One region of the Aquabacterium sp. TM01 genome, then DNA from elsewhere that is predicted to be linked to it. Evidence: predicted binding sites of a transcription regulator. Region 1 holds the regulator's gene; each other region holds the start of a gene.
The links. The regulator sigma-54, encoded in region 1, starts transcription at its own class of promoters, with help from an activator protein. The targets are predictions, from matches to a motif close to TGGCANGNAANCTGCTTT.

Region 1 (3,206 bases):
CGGGCGATCGGCGGCAAGCACGGGGCGTTGGCCGAAGTCACGCGACTCGGGGCGGGGGCCGGAGCGGACGGGGGCCGGTCGCGAAGAGGCACCCCACACGGCGCCGCCGGGAGAGGGGCCATGACGCCGATCATCGCCACCTCGCCAGGTGTCAGAGGCCGACCGAGACGCTGGGCGAGACCCGTGGCCTGAGTCAGAGCGGGCCGCGTCGCGTGTGTGCGGGTCACGTCCGCCGGGAGCGCGCCCGTATGAGGCACGTCCCTGTGCGCCACTTCCGTGCGCCTCACTGCCATGTGGATCGCGTCCCTGTGGTGAGCGGGTGGACGAAGGGGCGCGGTCGCGCGTCTCCCCCGAGGGGCGTCCGGTGGCCGGGGACACGACGGGGCGGCGGGGGGGCTTGATGGGCATGATGGGGTCGCAATGAAAAGAGAACGCGGTCAAGGGCGCAAGATGGCCAGCACGTCGGAGCGGAATTCTCGCCGATACAGGATCCAGAGGACAGCCAGGGTGCCCAGCGCAAAGGCCACCGGTGACACCAACCAGGCGATGACCGCAAAGGACATGTAGTAGGCCCGCAGGCCGTCGGCAAAGCTTTCGGCGGCCATGCCCATGAGTTTGCCGGCGCGGTCGCCGAACTCCTGGCGGTCGGCGCCGCCTTCGTTGAAGACGTCAACGTTGGGGGCGGCGCCCACCAGAATGGCGCCGAACGAGTAGACGCGCATGGACCAGGTGAAGCGGAAGAAGGCGTAGACGAAGACAGACAGCAGCACGATGAGCTTGATGTCGAGCACCAGCAAGGAAGTGCGCACGGCAAAGGGCAGGTCGCGAACGAACTCGCTGGCTTTCTCGGTGGTGCCGAGCACGGCCAGCAAGCCACCGATCACCAGGATGGTGGTGGAGGCCCAGAAGCTCGGGCTGCTGGCGAGGTTCTGGGTGATGGCGGCATCGACGATGCGCTGGTCGCGGTGGGTGACCTGGAGCATCCACAGGCGCCGGTAGTGGTTGGTGCTGGACAGCAGGGTGCGCTCGACGCGGGCGCGGCGGCTGGCAAATTGCGCGTAGCCGATCCAGCCGAACACGAACAGGGCCAGGGCGGCCCAGTCTTGCCAGGGCAGCATGGTGATCAGGTCTTGGAGGCGAAGCAACATGGACGAGCAATGAAAGACAGATCAGGGACACCGGTCGGGGTGGGCGGGTCGCGCCGGTCACCGGGGCGTGGCGCGGTCCCGTCCTCGCTCAGAGGGCCTTGCGCAGGTTCGCGGGGGCGATCTTGAGGGCTTCGCGGTACTTCGCCACGGTGCGGCGGGCAACCTGGATGCCCTGCTCTTCCAGCATGCTGGACAGCGCGCTGTCTGACAAGGGCTTCTTGGGGTCTTCGGCGGCGACGAGCTGCTTGATGAGCGCGCGCACCGCCGTGCTGGAGGCATTGCCGCCGGCTTCGGTGTTGAGCGAGGAGCCAAAAAAGTACTTGAGCTCGAAGGTGCCGAACGGCGTGTTCATGTACTTGGCCGTGGTCACGCGCGAGATGGTGGACTCGTGCAGGCCGAGTTCGTCGGCGATTTCGCGCAGCACCAGCGGCTTCATGGCGATTTCGCCATGGGTGAAGAAATTCTTTTGCCGGTCGACGATGGCCCGCGACACGCGCAAGATGGTGTCGAAGCGCTGCATGATGTTCTTGACGAACCAGCGGGCCTCTTGCAGGCGGGCGTTGAGGTTGGCGTGCCCCTCGCTGGCTGTGCCCCCACGCGGACCGCGACTGGAGCGCAGAGCCTGGGCGTAGTAGTCGTTGATGCGCAGCTTGGGCATGACGTCCGGGTTGAGGATGACCTTCCAGCTGCGCCCGGCCTTCTGCACGATGACGTCGGGGATGATGATGTTGGCCTCGGCGCGGGTGAAGGCGCGACCCGGCTTGGGCTCGAGCGAGACGATGAGGCTCTGGGCGTCTTTCAGCAAGGCCTCGTCGGCCCCGGTGGCGGCCATGAGCTTTTTGAAGTCGCGGCGGGCCAGCAGTTCGAGGTGCTCGCGGCAGATCGCCATGGCCACGTCACGCGCGGGCTCGGCGGGCATGCCCCGCAGTTGCAGCAACAGGCACTCGGACAGGTTGCGTGCGCCCACGCCCACGGGCTCAAGGTTCTGCAGCCAGCCCAGGGCACAGCGCAGACGCGAGAGCAACTCGTCGAGGGTGTCTTCGTCCGGCTCGTCGGGCAGGAGGCTGGCGGCGATGTCTTCGAGCGTGTCGGCCAGGTAGCCGTCCTCGTTGAGGGACTCGATGAGCATGTCGACCGCAGCCATGTCTTCGTCGCTCAGGCGGGTGCCCAGCAGTTGCTGCCTCAAGTGCTCCTGCAGGGTGATGGACAGGCTGTTGCGCTCGAGCGGGTCGAGCTCGTCGTCGCCCTGGCTTTGGCGCGCAGGGCTTTCACTGATGCCGTCGAAGTCGTCGCGCTCGGTGCCGTTTTCCCAGTCGTCGCGCTCGGTCGTGCCCATCTCGGCCGTGTCGATGCCGCTGGTGTCGGCCTCGGTGGGCGAGCTTTCGCGCTCGGCGCCGGCGTCTTCACTGCTGTTGTGTTCGTTGCGCTGACGCTCGAACTCCAGCGAGGCGGCCGTCTCCAACGGGGCGAAGTCGTCTTCGGGCTCCAGGAAAGGATTTTGTTCGAGCATCTGCTCGATTTCCTGGTGCAGCTCCAGGGTGGACAGCTGCAGGAGCCGGATGGACTGTTGCAGCTGAGGGGTCAGCGCCAGATGCTGAGACAGCCGAAACTGCAGGGAGGGCTTCATGGGCGCCGGTCGCTCACATGCGGAAGTGCTCGCCGAGGTAGACCTTACGGACCTCGGCGTTGTGGACGATGTCGGCCGGGCTACCCTCGGCAAGGACACTGCCTTCGCTGATGATGTAGGCGCGGTCGCAGATGCCCAGCGTTTCGCGGACGTTGTGGTCGGTGATGAGCACGCCGATGCCACGCGCCTTCAGGAAGCTGATGATGCGCTGGATCTCGATGACGGCGATCGGGTCGACGCCGGCAAAAGGCTCGTCGAGCAGGATGAAACGCGGCTGGGTGGCCAAGGCGCGGGCGATTTCCACACGGCGGCGCTCACCGCCGGACAGGGACAGCGCAGGGTTGGTGCGCAGCTTCTCGATGCTGAGCTCGTGCAGCAGGCCATCCAGGCGCTCCTGGATGACGGCCTTGCTCAGGCCTTTGCCGCGCTCG
Region 2 (3,206 bases), 2.1 Mb from region 1:
TTTGAAACGGCAGAAGAGATCCTGCTGGCTTTAGAGCGCGGCGCCTCTCGGCCCATCAATGCGCCCCTGTCCACCCCCTTGCTCACCCGAGATCCGGCCGCCATCTGGCAAATGGCGCTGGGCATCTCGGTGCTCGTCAACCTGCTGCTGATCTACTGGCTGGTGTTCCTGCCCAAGGGCTGAGCCTGGTGAGGGCTCAGCACCCGATCAGGCCGCGTTCTGCGTGCTGCCCTGGCTGCCATAGGCCGTGGCCAGGGCGCCCGTGGTGCGCGCGCGGCCACCCTTTTCAGCCCAGGTCCGCGTCCAGCGCAGCTGCATGACCCGCATCATCACCAGCACCGCCACCCCCAGCAAAGCAAACGCCAGGAAGCCATAGAAGTACGTGCCGAAGTGCTGCTTGGACAAGCCCATCGCATTGGGAATGAACCCGCCGCCCAAGGCGCCCAGCTCCCCGATCATCGAGCCGGCCACCGCCGTCGTCACCGGCCAGCGCAAGGGCACCAACTGGAAGAGGGCGCCGTTGCCGGCACCCAGCGCAGCAAAGCACAGCATGAACAGCAGCGTGGTCAGGGCCAGGCTCTGACCCATGGCGCCACACACCACCAAAGTGATGATCGCCAACACCAACACACCCGTCAGCGTGGTGATGCCACCCCAGCGATCAGAGATATAGCCACCCAGCACCCGCGTGGCCGAGCCCATCAGCGTGGCCAGCATGGTCAACTGGCCTGCCTCGATCTTGCTCACCTTGAACTGGTCATAGAAGTAGGTCGGCAGGAAGTTCGCCAGACCGATGAAGCCACCAAAGGTGATCACGTAGATCAGACTGAAGGCCCAACCGTCCTTCTCGTACAGACAGGCGGTGTGCTCACGGAAGGTCTGGTGTTCGCGATCAGGGGGTTCCTTGGCGGCGAGGGCCATCACGATCATGGGCAGCACCATCGTGGCCGCGGCCATGCCGTAAACCGCCTGCCAACCGAAGTGTGTGGCCAGGGGCGGGGCAAACAACACGGCCAGCACCGTGCCGCTATTGCCTGCGCCGGCGATGCCCATGGCCAGCCCCTTGTACTTGGGCGGGAACCAGCCCGAACCCAGCGACAAGGCGATGCCAAAGCTGCCGCCGGCAATCCCCAGCAACACGCCCATGGCCAGCACTTCGCTGTGGGTGTCCACAAAGAAGAAGCCGAACAACAGGGCGACCACAATGAGCCCCATCTCCACCATCGCCGCACTCTTGCGTCCGATGTACTGAGACAGCAACCCCAGCGGGAAGCGCATCAAGGCCCCCGCCAGAATCGGCACGGAAATCATGAAGCCCTTTTCGGCCGGGGTCAGGTTGAAGGCTTCACTGATGAACGGCGCCATGGCACCGTTCAGCACCCAGATCGCGAACGTGAAGTCGAAATAGAGGAAAGACGCGAACAAAGTCGGGGCGTGCCCCGACCTCAAAAAGGCTTTGAAATCTGACATGGGAACCTCAGCGTGTGGTGCATCACCCGTCCGGGTGTGCGCTTGTTTTGTGCGCCGACTGCATGCGATTTCCGTGCCATCTCAGGACGCATCGACATGGTGCGTCGCGCCTGCGTTTCAGGTGCCCGTGAATCAAGCACAATCACGCCAGTGAAACAGGAGATTGCATGAGCATCAAATCAGACCGCTGGATTCGCCGCATGGCGGAAGAACACGGCATGATCGAACCCTTCGAGCCGGGCCAGATTCGCGCCAATGCCCAAGGCGAGAAAATCGTCAGCTATGGCACCAGCAGCTACGGCTACGACATTCGCTGCGCGCCCGAGTTCAAGGTGTTCACCAACATCCACTCCACGGTGGTCGACCCCAAGAACTTCGACGAGAAGAGCTTTGTGGACATCAACAGCGATGTCTGCATCATCCCGCCCAACAGCTTTGCACTGGCCCGCACGGTCGAGTACTTCCGCATTCCGCGCAACGTGCTCACCATCTGCCTGGGCAAGAGCACCTACGCCCGCTGCGGCATCATCGTCAACGTGACGCCGTTCGAGCCCGAGTGGGAAGGCTACGTCACCCTCGAATTCAGCAACACCACCCCCTTGCCCGCCAAAATCTACGCGGGTGAAGGCTGCGCCCAGGTGTTGTTTTTCGAGAGCGACGAGGTCTGCGAGACCAGTTACCGTGACCGAGGTGGCAAATACCAAGGGCAAACGGGCGTCACCTTGCCCAAGACATGACATGATCGTCATCAGACTGGCAGCGCCTGACACACGTGTGGGGTTACCGCCGGTCTTTTAGAATCTGGCTCCTGGGAAACCCTTGGTTTCTCATCCCGGATCCGCTCGGGCTCATACAAAAAATTCCAGAAGGAAGTCGCACGGGCAGCGCACTCACGGCCGAGTCATCAGACTCATGGGAGGGGGTGAGCGCGCAGGGATATCGTTTGTTGTACCCATTTTCACTGAGCCACCCCCGATGCGCCGACCGCTCCAATCCCCTGCGTTGATCAACGCGTTCTACGACAGCCTGCGCCCCGAGCAGCGCGAAACCGCGCAAGCCATGCAGCGGGCCATCCTGTCCGTGGCGCCGCACCTGCGCCCTGAGGTCAAGTGGGGCAATCTGTGCTTCATGAACGAGCACGACAACGTGATGGCCATCGCGCTGTTCAAGATGAACGCCCACCTCCAGATCTTCAACGGCGTGGCCCTGGTGCCGGAGTTTCCCGAGCTGGAGGGGGCTGGCAAGGGCATGCGCCACATCAAGTCGCGTTATCGCCAGCCGGTCAATGAGCAGCTGGTGCGCGAGCTGACCCTGGCCAGCCTGCAGGCGGCCGCCGCTGCAGCCCACCGAGCCAGTCACCGGTGGGGTTAATCGGTCGCTTGCTAGCATTGCGTCCATGCAGACCTTGAACGCCGACCTCCACTGTCACTCCAACGTGTCGGACGGCACCTTGTCGCCCGAAGAGGTTGCAGCGCGCGCGCATCGCAATGGGGTCGAACTCTGGGCCTTGACCGATCACGACGAAATCGGCGGGCAAGACCGGGCCCGTGACGCTGCCCATCGCCTGGGCATGAGCTATCTGACGGGCAGCGAGATCTCCGTGACTTTCGCGGGGGAAACCGTGCACATCGTGGGCCTGGGATTTGACGCCGCCCACGCTGACCTCGTGCAAGGCCTGGCGGCAACCCGAGGCGGTCGTGAACAACGTGCCCGCGCCATGGCGGCCGATCTGGAGC
Region 3 (3,206 bases), 1.6 Mb from region 1:
TTTCCTGCTGGCCTTTGCGGCGCGCCGAGACCCCGCCCGGCGTGTTCAACGTGGGGTACGTCGGCCGGATGACCTGGCGGGCCAGTTGCGGGCGCACCGCCTCCCACGCCGAGGCCTCGCCACACCACCAGCTCGGCAGGGACGGCAAGATCAGATCCTCTCCCAGCAGGTGCGAGGACAAGGCCGGCAGGAAGCCGTGCACTGCGGGCGACTCCAGGAAGCCCGTGCCCAGCGCGTTGGCCAGCACCACATTGCCGGCCCGCACCACCTGGGTCAGCCCCGGGATGCCCAGGGTCGAATCGGTGCGCAACTCCAGGGGATCGCAAAAGTCGTCATCCAGCCGACGCAACAGGCCGTGGATGGGCGTCAAACCCTGCACGGTCTTGAGGAACAGGCGGTCATCGCGCACGATGAGGTCGCACCCCTCTACCAGGGGCAGGCCCAGGTAACGCGCCAGGTAAGCGTGCTCGAAATAGGTCTCGTTGAAAGGCCCGGGGGTCAGCAAGGCCAGGCTGGGCGTTTCGCCCTGGGCACAGGGCAGCGCCAGGGTGCTGATTGTGTCCAGCAACTGGCGGTAGGTGCTGGCCAGGTGCTGCACGTTCAGCGCCCGGTACGCCTCGGGAAAGAGGCGAGACACGATGAGACGGTTCTGCATGACGTAGCCCAGCCCCGACGGCGCCTGGGTGCGCTGCCCCACCACCCACCAGGCGCCATCCGGGCCGCGCGCCAGATCGAACGCGACCACGTGCAGGTAGACGCCCCCCAGAGGCTGGGTACCCTGCAGGCCACGCAGATACCCAGGATGGCCCAGCACCAAGGCGGAGGGCAACATGGCCTCGCGCAACAGAGTCTGCTCGCCATACGTGTCCACCAGGATGCGGTTGAGCAGGTCGGCACGCTGGGCAATGCCGCGCTCCAACCACGGCCACTCGTCGGGCGAGATCAGGTGGGGCAAAGGCTCCAGCGACCACGGCCGGCTGCTGCCACCTGCGGCGTTGTAGACGTTGTAGGTGATGCCGTCTTCACGAATCTGGCGCGCCAGCACCTCCTGGCAACGGCTGAGCTCGTCCAGCGGCGTGCCCAGCTGTTCGGCCAGCGCCCGCCAGACCGGCCGGAGCTGGCCATCGGGCAAGCGCAGCTCGTCGTGGTGCCCGGGTTCGACAGGGCGAGCGCGGCGCAGCCACTCGTCCACCCAGCCAGAGGCCGCGGACGCCGACGGATCGCGCGCAGGGGAAGTGAATGACATGGTGAGGTGTGACCCAGAAGCAGCATCGGTGTGTCCCCGATTCTCAGCCATGCAAGCAATTTATCGGCCAAGTGTAGGGCTTATTGCATGAAATGCCCGCCTTCTTCAGAGGGCGGACCAGATCAGCGTTAACCCTAGATCAGACTGTGGACCCGTCCGCTTTGATCTACCTCAACAGAATCACTGTTGCACCATGACATTCATCTCTCAACTCAAGATCGGTCAGCGCCTCGCGCTGGGTTTCGGCTTTCTGGTTGCCATGTTCATTGGCGTCCAGCTGTTCGGGGCGTCGCAAGCTGGCAAGCTCAACGACAACACCCTGGCGTTCAGCGACAACGTCGTGCCCTCGCTGACCATCATTTACAAGGTCAAGGAACAGCTGGACCTGAGTCGTCGCCTGGAACTTCGGGCCCTGTCCTCCACCTCTGAATCGGAACGCAGCAGCTCGCTCAAGGAGGCCCTGGCCGCTCAGGCCCTGGCCAAGAAATCGATGGACGAGTACGACAAGATGGTGGTGGACGCCGAGGATGGCAAGCACCTCAGCGACGTCAAATCCCAGGCAGATGCCTACGGTGTTCTGAGTGGCAAAGCCGCAGAACTGGCTTCACAGGTGGAAGCCGACCCCAGCCGCCTGGAGGCTTACCACCGCTTGGTCGCAAAGGATGGGCGTGCCAGCTTCGACGAGCTCAACAAGGCCGTGGCGCAATGGTGGGGCTACAACGAGACCCTGACGGCCCGTCTCTCCGAGTCCAGCAAACAGACCAACACCCAGGTGATCGTGATGATCAGCGTGGCCACCGTGATGGTCCTGGTGAGCTCCCTGCTGATCGCTCTCTTCACCACCCGCGCCATCACCGGCCCGATCCGCGAGGCCGTGCACGTGGCCGAGGCCGTGGCCTCGGGCGACCTGCGCTCGCGCATTGACGTCAAGAGCCGCGATGAGACCGGCCAGCTGATGTCCGCCCTCAAGGTCATGAACGAGCAGCTTTCGCACCTGGTCAGCCAGGTGCGTTTGAGCAGCGACAGCATCGCCACCGGTTCGGCACAAATTGCCACGGGCAATGCCGACCTGTCGCAGCGCACCGAAGAGCAAGCCTCCAACCTGCAACAAACCGCCGCCTCGATGGAGCAGATCAGCTCGACCGTGATGCAGAACGCCGACATCGCACGTCAGGCTGTGCAGATTGCCTCGGGTGCCTCTGCCGCCGCCAGCCAAGGTGGTGAAGTGGTGCAAAAGGTGGTCGTCACCATGGGTGACATCTCACAGTCCAGCCGCAAAATTTCCGACATCATCTCGGTCATTGACGGCATCGCGTTCCAGACCAACATCCTGGCATTGAATGCCGCGGTGGAAGCCGCGCGTGCCGGTGAACAAGGCCGAGGCTTTGCCGTGGTCGCCGGGGAGGTCCGCACGCTGGCCCAGCGCAGCGCCAACGCAGCCAAAGAAATCAAGACCCTGATCAACGAGAGCGTGGAAAAAGTGGAGGGCGGTGCCTCCCTGGTCGATGAAGCTGGCCAGCAGATGAACGGCATCGTCACGCAGGTTCAGCGTGTGACCGACCTGATCGCCGAGATCGCCGCGGCCACGCACGAGCAATCGTCAGGCATTGGTCAGGTCAGCGATGCGGTGTCACAACTGGATCAAGTCACCCAGCAGAACGCGGCCCTGGTGGAGGAATCCGCTGCCGCGTCTGAAAGCCTCAAGCACCAGGCTCAAGCCCTGAGCGACGTGGTCGCGGTGTTCAAGGTCTGATCGATCTGTCGGGCGGGCAGCACGTCAGGTGCCCGCCCCACCCAGCTGCTCATCCAGACAACGCAACAAGGCCACCACGTCCAGCGGCTTGGTCAGATAGGCGGCAAAGCCCCGGGCACGGGCCGCGTGCACACGGTCGGGCATGGCATCGGCAGACAAGGCCACACGGGGAATGCCGCGTGTGCGCGGGTTGGCCTGCAATGCAGC
Region 4 (3,206 bases), 1.6 Mb from region 1:
ACGGCGCGTTCATCATCTGCACCCTCACCGCCCTGCTCGGCGGTCGACCCGGCATGGTCTCGGGCGCGGCAGGCTCCATGGCTGTCGTCATCGTCGCGCTGGTGGTGCAGCACGGGGTGCAGTACCTGCTTGCCACGGTGCTGCTGTCGGGCCTGATCATGGCCTTGTTCGGCCTGTTCAAACTGGGCAAGCTGGTGCGCATGGTGCCCCACCCCGTGATGCTGGGCTTCGTCAATGGGCTGGCCATCGTCATTGCCCTGGCGCAACTGGAGCACTTCAAGCACGACGGCGCCTGGCTCACCGGCGCGCCGCTGTACTGGATGGCCGCGCTGGTGGCCGCAACCATGAGCATCGTCTACCTGCTGCCCCGGCTGACAAGGGCGGTGCCGCCAGCCCTGGTGGCCATCGTGGGCGTGGGCTTGGTGGTGTCCCTGCTGAAGCTGCCCACCCGCACCCTGGGGGACATGGCGCACATCGCCGGTGGTCTGCCGGTGTTCGCCTGGCCTGACATTGCCTGGAGCCTGGAGACCTTGCGCATCATCGCGCCCTACGCCGTGTTGATGGCCCTGGTCGGCCTGCTGGAAACCTTGTTGACCTTGAACCTCACCGACGAAATCACCGAGAGCCGCGGCCACCCCGATCGAGAGTGCGTGGCCCTGGGCGCAGCCAACATCGCTTCGGGCCTGTTCGGGGGCATGGGTGGTTGCGCCATGATCGGGCAGACCATGATCAACCTCAGCTCCGGCGGGCGTGGGCGCCTGTCTGGCGTGGTGGCGGGCGTGATGATTTTGCTGTTCGTGCTGCTGCTGTCACCCTTGATCGAGCAGATTCCCCTGGCCGCGTTGGTGGGGGTGATGTTCGTGGTGGCGCAACAAACGTTCGCCTGGGCCTCGCTGCGGGTGATCAACAAGGTGCCCGTGAACGACGTGTTGATGATCGTGGCGGTGACCGTCATCACGGTGCTGACAGACCTAGCCACGGCCGTGCTGTGCGGCATCGTGCTGGCCGCGCTGAATTTCGCCTGGATGCAGGCACGCGCCCTGTATGCCGACAGTCACCTCGAACCCGATGGCCGCAAGCTCTACCGTGTGCATGGCACCCTGTTCTTCGCCTCGGTCACGTCTTTCCTGCAGCAGTTTGACGTGTCGAACGACCCGACCCAGGTGACACTGGACTGCGCCCACCTGAGCTTCGTTGACTACTCGGCCATTGCCGCCCTCAAAACCCTGCGAGAACGCTATGCGAAGGCCGGCAAGCAGCTGAAGGTGGTGCACCTGTCAGCGCGGTGCCGGCAGTTGCTCAGGCGAGCGGGGGTGCAGGCGGTCACACGAGGCTGACCAGACCACAAGTCGTGTCGACAATTCTTACACATTGATTCAAATTGACACCGAAAACAATCTTAAGTCATTGATTTTATTTGAAAACAAAATGTGGCATCACTATTGCTTTTGAAACAATCAGATCCCCTGTTGTTCAACTTTTTCGAGCAGTAACCATGCGCAGTACCCACCTCTTTGCCCTGGCCACGGCCTCTTTGCTGTCCCTGTCGGCTCAAGCCGCGCCCGTTTTTTACAATTCGGAAGCAGCCTTCCTGACTGCCACCTCAGCTCTGTCTTTGTCTCTGGAGACCTTCCAGAGTTACACCCCTGGTCAACCGCCGGTGACCAGCAATTTGAACTCGGGACTGAACATCAACACCAATGCCGCGTTCACATTTCAGAACAACAACAACTACTACTGCGGCGTCAATGTGAATAGCAATGGAGCTGAAAGATGCATTCAGTTCACCACGCCGAACGGCGGCAGTCTCCAAACTTTCACTTTTGACATGGGGACCGTGAACGCCTTTGGTATTTTCCTCGGTGATTTGTCCACCACTGGCGGTACAACTTTGACGCTGGGTAACAGCAACGGCGCCAGCCAGTCTTACGTTCTGCCCAACGCAAGTTCGGGGAATGAGCGCTACTTTGGTATTGTTGACCTGACAACGCCTTTCACATCGGTGACGCTGCGCAACTCGGCTGGCGGAGACGTGGTCTACATCGACAACGTCCGCTGGGGCAAAAGCCCTGTGGTGCAGCAAAGCACCGCAGTGCCGGAACCCGGCATGCTGGCCTTGCTGGGCATGAGCTTCGCCGGGGTCGCCTTGGCGCGCCGCCGCCGAGTCTGATACCGTTTCAGGGCACCCTCCAACCCCGCCACGGCGGGGTTTTTCATGGGCGCAAGAGCGGAGTGGGCAATGCTGCTGGGCTGCATCGGCATTGCCCCACCGCAATTCAAGCCTCTCTCAAGCGAGCGGTAGGCATGACTGCCGGCCCCGTCCGATCTGCGCATCAGGTGAGCCACAGGCCGCCCAGCAGCGTGGACAAGGCCACAACCACCACCGGAGGCACCCGCCCAAACACCAGCAGGCCATACGCCGCCAAGGCCAACGCCACATCGGTTGTGGCATGGATGGCGCTGGTCCACACCGGGTCGTACAGCGCCGCGCCCAGAATCCCGACCACGGCGGCGTTGACACCGGCCATCATCCGCTGGATGCCATCGCGCTGACGCAGGCTCTCCCAGTATGGCAAGGCCCCTGCCACCAGCAAGAAGGACGGTACAAAGATGGCCACCAGCAAAGCCAAACCCCCAACCCAGCCCCCCAACGGTGGCGGCATGACAGCGCCCAGGAAGGCAGCAAAGCTGAACAAGGGGCCGGGCACGGCCTGCGCAGCACCATAGCCGGCCAGGAAGGCATCGTTGCTCACCCAGCCTCCCGGCACGACGCTGGCCTGCAGCATGGGCAAGACCACATGGCCGCCCCCGAACACCAGAGACCCCGCCTGGTAGAAACTCGCCAGCGCCGACCAGAGGTAGGAGCCTGACCACGCCGCCACGGCCGGCAAGGCAAGCAGCAGCAGGCCACACAGCGTCAACAAAGCCGCCCCGGTGGTGCGGCTCACACCGCAATCCTGATGCTGCGCCGCCGGCAAATGTGGCAGCGACAGCGAGCGCCACCCGATCACGCCCCCCAGCCCCAGCACGATGACCTGGATGAAGGGCGAAGGCAGCAGCCACACCATCAAAGCAGCGCCGATGGCCACGCCGCCACGCAAGCGGTCGGGACACAGGAACTTGGACATGCCCCACACCGCTTGGGCCACCACGGCCACGGCCATGACCTTCAAGCCGTGCACCACGCCGGAGGCCTCCCACCCTGC

Region 2: a site for sigma-54 is predicted at 1,532-1,549, ahead of AC3WW4_RS09470 (nitrate/nitrite transporter). Genes of this name have one in related genera too.
Region 3: a site for sigma-54 is predicted at 1,299-1,316, ahead of AC3WW4_RS07280 (circularly permuted type 2 ATP-grasp protein). Genes of this name have one in related genera too.
Region 4: a site for sigma-54 is predicted at 1,432-1,449, ahead of AC3WW4_RS07370 (PEP-CTERM sorting domain-containing protein). Genes of this name have one in related genera too.

The regions. Positions count from the first base shown of each region.
Region 1 covers NZ_AP046529.1:2,814-6,019, forward strand. The annotation lists gene AC3WW4_RS00200 (THUMP domain-containing class I SAM-dependent RNA methyltransferase) at 1-21, opposite strand, end outside; gene AC3WW4_RS00205 (DUF599 domain-containing protein) at 438-1,148, opposite strand; gene AC3WW4_RS00210 (RNA polymerase factor sigma-54) at 1,237-2,775, opposite strand; gene lptB (LPS export ABC transporter ATP-binding protein) at 2,789-3,206, opposite strand, start outside.
Region 2 covers NZ_AP046529.1:2,070,606-2,073,811, forward strand. The annotation lists gene AC3WW4_RS09465 (bifunctional protein-serine/threonine kinase/phosphatase) at 1-183, shown strand, start outside; gene AC3WW4_RS09470 (nitrate/nitrite transporter) at 208-1,470, opposite strand; gene dcd (dCTP deaminase) at 1,638-2,207, shown strand; gene AC3WW4_RS09480 (DUF1801 domain-containing protein) at 2,446-2,841, shown strand; gene AC3WW4_RS09485 (3',5'-nucleoside bisphosphate phosphatase) at 2,867-3,206, shown strand, end outside.
Region 3 covers NZ_AP046529.1:1,565,897-1,569,102, reverse strand. The annotation lists gene AC3WW4_RS07280 (circularly permuted type 2 ATP-grasp protein) at 1-1,246, opposite strand, end outside; gene AC3WW4_RS07275 (methyl-accepting chemotaxis protein) at 1,440-2,999, shown strand; gene AC3WW4_RS07270 (hybrid sensor histidine kinase/response regulator) at 3,024-3,206, opposite strand, start outside.
Region 4 covers NZ_AP046529.1:1,588,360-1,591,565, reverse strand. The annotation lists gene AC3WW4_RS07375 (SulP family inorganic anion transporter) at 1-1,337, shown strand, start outside; gene AC3WW4_RS07370 (PEP-CTERM sorting domain-containing protein) at 1,496-2,170, shown strand; gene chrA (chromate efflux transporter) at 2,334-3,206, opposite strand, start outside.